2 regions of the Falsiroseomonas sp. HC035 genome follow, and region 1 is predicted to be linked to the other one. Evidence: predicted binding sites of a transcription regulator. Region 1 holds the regulator's gene; the other holds the start of a gene.
The links. Region 1 encodes LexA, which represses DNA repair genes until DNA is damaged. Its sites were predicted from a motif close to TGTTCTANNTANGTTC; they were not measured.
Positions count from the first base shown of each region.

Region 2: ACLF3G_RS05875 (putative DNA modification/repair radical SAM protein) is a predicted target of LexA. The motif match lies at 1,547-1,562, and genes of this name have one in related genera.

Region 1 is NZ_JBNXUN010000009.1:61,716-64,992, forward strand. Features, by position in the region: gene moaC (cyclic pyranopterin monophosphate synthase MoaC) at 1-75, shown strand, start outside; gene ACLF3G_RS18755 (molybdopterin molybdotransferase MoeA) at 75-1,280, shown strand; gene lexA (transcriptional repressor LexA) at 1,415-2,134, shown strand; gene ACLF3G_RS18765 (ComEC/Rec2 family competence protein) at 2,318-3,277, opposite strand, start outside.
Region 2 is NZ_JBNXUN010000002.1:305,603-308,879, reverse strand. Features, by position in the region: gene ACLF3G_RS05890 (hypothetical protein) at 1-187, shown strand, start outside; gene ACLF3G_RS05885 (hypothetical protein) at 260-1,048, shown strand; gene ACLF3G_RS05880 (hypothetical protein) at 1,249-1,464, opposite strand; gene ACLF3G_RS05875 (putative DNA modification/repair radical SAM protein) at 1,591-2,853, shown strand; gene ACLF3G_RS05870 (UdgX family uracil-DNA binding protein) at 2,853-3,277, shown strand, end outside.

The sequences.
Region 1 (3,277 bases):
CGCGGCATGCGGATCGAGGCGGTGCGGCTGGTGCATAAATCCGGCGGAAAATCCGGGACCTACGAGGCGTCCTGATGATCCCGCTGGAAGAAGCCCGCGGCCGGATACTGGAAGCGCTGCGCCCCACCGCGACCGAGACGGTCGCGTTGGCCGAGGCCTGGAATCGTACGCTCGCGCAGCCCGTCGTCGCCCGGCTGACCCAGCCACCGGCGGATGTCTCGGCCATGGATGGCTATGCCGTGCGCGCGGCCGACGCCGTGCTCGGCGCCCGGTTGGTCGTTGTGGGCGCCGCCCCGGCAGGCCATCCTTTCGCAGGGGATGTCGGCGCCGGGCAGGCCGTCCGCATATTCACCGGCGGCTTCGTCCCTCCCGGGGCTGATGGCATCCTGCTGCAGGAGGATGCCGAGGAAGCCGGCGGCGTGGTGACGGTGCGGGAGGCCGTGGCGCCGCAGCGCTGGATCAGGCGGCGTGGCCTGGACTTCACCACGGGCGACATCCTGCTGCCCGCCGGACGCCGGTTGACGGCCCGGGACATCGGCCTCGCCGCCGCTGCCAACCACCCCTGGCTGATGGTGCATCGCCGCCCGCGCATCGGCATTCTGGCCACGGGCGACGAGATCGCCCTGCCCGGCGAGCCGATCCCGCCCGGCGGCATCGTCAGCAGCAACGCCCATGCCCTGGCCGCCCTGGTGCGGGCCGGCGGCGGCGATCCGCTGGTGCTGCCCATCGTGGCGGATGATCGGGATGCGATCGCCGCCGCCGCCACGGCCTCCCGCGGCTGCGACCTGCTGGTGACGACGGGCGGCGCCAGCGTGGGCGAGCATGACCTGATCCAGGCAGCGCTCGGCCGGGACGGCTTTGCGCTGGATTTCTGGAAGATCGCCATGCGGCCGGGCAAGCCGCTGATCTGGGGCCGGCTCGGCGCCACGCCGGTGCTGGGCCTGCCCGGCAACCCAGTCTCCGCCCTGGTCTGTGGCGTGCAGTTCCTGCTGCCGGCACTCGCCGTGCTGTCCGGGCTGCCGCCCGCGGCGCCGCGCACCATCCTGGTCCGGGCCGGCGCCGACCTGCCGGCGAATGACCGCCGATTCGATCATTTACGCGCCACGCTCGGCACCGATTCGGACAGCCACATCACTGCCACCCCGTTTCCGCAGCAGGACAGCTCCATGTTAGCCAATCTGGCGCGGGCAGAAGCGCTGATCCTGAGGCCGCCCTTGGCGCCGGCCCTGCCCAAGGGGGCCGAGGTGCCGGCCATCCCATTGGGCCAGTTCGGCATCTAAGCCCCGCTACGGCGCGTTTTTTGGCAAGAGCCGCGAAAAAGATTTGACGGCCTCGCAGGAACCTACATAGAACATCCATGCCGGTTGCCCGTTTGTTCGGCACCCCGTGGTCCCCCGACCGGCTGGAGAACGCCATGCTGACGCGCAAGCAGCACGAGTTGCTGATGTTCATCGACAAGCACCTGCGCGCGACCGGCTTCTCGCCTTCCTTCGAGGAGATGAAGGACGCGCTGCGCCTCAAATCCAAATCCGGCATCCACCGCCTGATAACGGCCCTGGAGGAACGAGGCTTCCTGAAGCGCCGCGCGCACCGCGCCCGTGCGCTGGAGGTTGTGCGCCTGCCGGAAAACGTCGCGCCGCGCCGGGCCGATCCCGGGCCGGCACCTGCTCCGCCATCCTTCACGCCGAACGTGATCCGGGGCCATTTCGCGCCGGGCCTTGCCGGGGTGCAGAAGGCAGCGAACGAAGCGGGCTCTGTCGCCCTGCCGCTGTATGGTCGGATTGCTGCCGGCATGCCGATCGAGGCGCTGCGCGACACCTCGGCCAGCATCGACGTCCCGGCCGCGCTGCTGAGCGGCGGCGAGCATTATGCGCTGGAGGTGGCTGGCGATTCGATGATGGAGGCTGGCATCCTGGACGGCGACACGGTGATCATCCGCCGCGGCGATACGGCCGACAGCGGCGCGATCGTGGTGGCACTGGTCGATGACCAGGAGGTCACGCTGAAACGCCTTCGTCGCAAGGGCAATTCGGTGGCGCTGGAGCCTGCGAACCGCGCCTACGAGACGCGCATTTTCGGGCCGGACCGGGTTCGGGTTCAGGGCCGGTTGATCGGCCTGCTGCGCCGCTACTGAGCCCTCAGTAGGGGTCCCATTCGTGGCGGCGTGCCGCACGCCAGGCGTGCAGCCGCTGCCACGCTGCCGTGGCGACGACACCGCTCAGAATCCCGGCGACCAGCATCCATGCCATGTCCATGACTCGCGTCCTTTCCGCCCTTCCTGTCCGGGCATCCTGGATCTGGCCCGGCTAAGGCATGGTTAACGCGATCCCGTATCGACGGTTGCGCGCGGCAGGTCGGAGGCGCGACCTGGCATCGGGACCGGCGGCACCCAGGGGCGGTCGCCTCGCAGGCCGCGGTCCGTGCGGATGACGGCCGCCGTGCCGAGCCAGGCGGCCTGGGCGCCGTCGCGCCACATCGCGAACCGGTCAATGGTGACGCCGCTGCGGCAGCGCGGCTCCATCGCCTCGAGCGCCACGACCAGCGCAGCGTGGCCGCAGGCCTGTCCGGGGTCCAGGGGCGGCATACGCTCCCCGCGCCGCGCCGGTGGCCCCCGTAGCAGCACGGCGACGGCGCTGCCGGGCCTTGGCTGGAAGCGGCACGCTGTCGGCGTGCACGAAATGGCGCCGCCCGCGACTTCCCCCTGTCCCGGCAGTGCCAGCGCTTGGGTCGCGCCCATCGCGCGCAGCATGTTGTCGCGCGCGAAGTTGCGGGCCCCCGGGACGCGGTAGAGGTAAATCCCGTCCGCCGTGCGCAGCGCCACCAGCCGGGCGTCGCTGGACACCAGCAGGTCCGGCGGTGGCGAGACGAGACCCGCCGCCAGGCCCGCCAGGATCACCGGCACCCCGAACAGCCGCAGACCGCCGCGCCACAGGCACAGCCAGCAGAATCCGAAGGCCGCCAGCGCCAGCCCCCAGCCCGGCAGTGGGGGCATCGCCGGCGCAGCCCCCGGCATGTCTGCGACCAGACGCGCCACGAGCAGGATGCACTCAACCCCCCATCCCATGGCCCAGAGCGGCCAGTCCTGCAGTCCGATCGGCAGCGCCAGCACCGCCGCCAGCGCGGCCGGCATCACCAGCAGGGAAGTCAGCGGCACCGCCACCGCATTGGCCAGCACCCCGAACACCTGCAACCGCCCGAAGTGGTGCAGGCCGGACGGGGCGGTGGCCGCGCCCGCCAGCAGGGATGTCAGCACCAGCCCTGCCAGCAGCAGCAGGCC
Region 2 (3,277 bases), on a different contig from region 1:
GCATGTGCTGCAAGGCCTGGCCCCGGCGCAGCGAACGGCGCTGGCGGAGATCGAGCTGACCGCGGGCGGCCACATGGTCCACATGGGCGTGGTGTTTGAACAGGTAGCTTGGCGCGCGATTTTCCGGGATGCCGGGCAGAAGGTGGCGCGCGGCAGCTTCCCGGTGTGGAACGGCAGTCCCGCCTGAGCTTTAAGGCGGGCTGAGGTTCCGCCGCGCCATCGTCCGGCCTACCCTTCGCGTTCCGAAGGAGATGTCCGGATGTTCCAGACCGCCGAAACCCCTGCCTCCCGCATCGCCGGCGCCGCCGCGCTGCTTGCCGATGTCCGCCGTGGCCGCCGCGCGCCATTGCCCGGCCTGCCGGAGGCGCTGCGCCCACAGGATATCGCGGAAGCCGAGGCGATGCAGCTGGCGACCTATGCCGCCCTCGGCTGGTCCATCGGCGGCTGGAAGGTCGGCCGCGCCCAGGGCCGGCCGATCGCGGCGCCGCTGCCCGCGACGGCGCTGGCACAAGCCGGCGACGCCACGCTGCACCTGCCGCTCGGCGCCGGGATGGAGCTGGAGGCGGCCTTTCGGCTGACCCGGGCGCTGGACGATACGGCGCTGGCGGCGCTGCGGGTGGAGGATATCCCTGCCATCGCCGACCTCGTGATCCTGTATGAATGGGTGGAAACCCGCTTCGCCGCGGAGCCGCCCGCCAGTGAGCTGGAGAAGCTGGCGGATTGCGTCTCCAACGGCAGTTGCAGCTTCGGCCCGCCCACCGGTGCCTGGGACTGGGCGGATGTCGAAACGCTGGAGATGCGGCTGAGCGTCGATGGCATCGACGTGGCGCATCACGTCGGGCCGCACCGGTCCATGCCGCTGGACGAGCTGGTGCTGGGTTGGCGCGACCGCTGCCGCGCCATCGGCCATGCGCCGCAGGCCGGAGAGGTGGTGACGCTCGGCAGCCAGACCGGCCTGCTGCCGGTGCCGGCGGCGGGTGGGGTGCTGGTGGGGCATTATGCCGGCCGCGGCAGCCTGACCTGCCGCATCGCTCCGCTCGGAAGCTGAGAAAGCGCCGGGAGGCGACGCCAATAGGCTGCGGAAAAGGCTCTCTCCACCCACAGTGGAGAGAGGGTTCGGGTGAGGGGGGCGCGAAATTAGTGAGAGATCGCAGCTACTTGCATGACCTCCTCACCTAACGCTCGGCATATATGCCGAACCCCAAGAGACGTGGGCGAGAGGGCTTTTCGGCGGGTTTCCACAGCCTGCTAAGGGTAGCTGGGCCTCGGCGGCAGTGGTGGGATCGTCGCCTCCAGACGGTCGGCGGTGCCGGCGATCAGAACCGCGGCCATGGGCTGGTCGGAATCCAGCGCGATCAAGGCAAGCTGACGCAGCTCCAGCAGGATCGAATCGAGCGACCGCGCTACGGGCAGCGGCCCCGCGGCTTCCGGATCAGGTTCTTGCTGGTCAGCGTGTGAGGACATTTCCACAATATTGGAGCAGAACGGGCGCCATAGACAAGACTGTAGGTTTTCCGACACCGGGCGGCCTTGCGTACGTCGCTAGGAACATAATATGAACGATGAACCCGCCCCAGGATGCCCTCGCCCATGGAGCTGCTGCAGAAACTCGAAATCCTGGCCGATGCGGCGAAGTACGATGCCTCCTGCGCCTCCTCCGGCACCAGCAAGCGCAACAGTCTGAAGGGCGGCATTGGCAGTACCGAGGGCAGCGGCATCTGCCATGCCTATGCGCCGGATGGCCGCTGCATTTCGCTGCTCAAGCTGCTGCTGACCAATGCCTGCGTCTTCGACTGCGCCTACTGCATCAACCGCGCTTCCTCCAACACGCCACGGGCGCGGTTCACGGTGGAGGAGGTGGTGCAACTCACGCTCGGCTTCTACCGCCGCAACACCATCGAGGGTCTGTTCCTGTCCTCCGGCATCATCCGATCGCCGGACTACACCATGGAACAGGTGGTGCGCGTGGCCCGGACCCTGCGGCTGAACCACGGCTTCCGCGGCTACATTCACCTGAAGACCATCCCGGATGCGGCGCCGGAACTGCTGGCGGAGGCCGGTCTGTATGCCGACCGGCTGTCCATCAACATGGAATTGCCGACCGTCGCCGGGCTGGAATCCCTGGCGCCGGAGAAGGATTTTCGCCGGATCCGCCACGCCATGGCCGGCCTGCGGACGCGGATCGAGGGCTCGCAGGATGAGGTGAAGACCGCGCGCCGCGCCGGGCCAAAGCGCTTCGCCCCGGCGGGGCAGAGCACGCAGATGATCGTCGGCGCCGATGCGGCGGATGATGGCGCGATCCTCGGCACGGCGACGGACCTTTACGCCAGCTACCGGATGCGGCGCGTCTATTATTCAGCCTACAGTCCGATTCCGGACGCGTCCCGGCTGCTGCCGCCGGTCGCGCCGCCGCTGGTGCGGGAACACCGGCTATACCAGGCGGATTGGCTGCTGCGCTTCTATGGCTTCTCCCGCGAGGAGATCATGGCCGGCGGCCAGGGCGGCATGCTGGACCTGGAGCTGGACCCGAAGACCGCCTGGGCGCTGCGGTCCCGCCAGGACTTCCCGGTGGATCTGAACCGCGCCCCGCGGGAGGCGCTGCTGCGCGTGCCGGCGCTCGGCGCGAAGACGGTGGATCGGCTGCTGGCGGCCCGCCGCCACACCACGCTGCGCGTTGCGGATCTGGCGCGGCTGCGGGTGAAATTGTCAAAAATCCTGCCCTTCGTGGTGCTGGCGGACCATGCGCCGCGCGGGCTGGACAGCACCGGCCTGCGCCGCCTGCTGCTGCCCGCCACCGGCTTCGCCACGGCCCTGCCCGGCGGCGCCCGCCCGGCGCAGCTTTCCCTGTTCTGATGATCCACCTGGCGACCCTGCCTGGTCCCGCCGATTTCCCTGGCTGGCGCCAGGCGGCGCGCGGCTTGGTGGCGGCGGGCATCCCACCGGATGCGGTGGAATGGCAGGTGGCGGGCGAGGCCGCGGGGCTGTTCGCGGAGGCACCGGCGCCGGTTTCCACCGCACCCCTTGGCGTGCCGCGCGCCTTCGTGGAACAGGCCGCGATTGCCATCCGGCACAGCGACCGCGAGCGCTTCGCGCTACTGTACGGCCTGCTCTGGCGCCTGGTGCAGGGGGAGCGGCACCTGATGCAGCTGGCCACCGATCCGGCCATCATCCGGCTTTCCACCCTGGTGAAGGCGGTGCGGCGCGACGCGCACAAGATGCACGCCTTCGTCCGGTTCCGGGAGGTGCAGGCCGAGGACGGCCCGCGCCACGTCGCTTG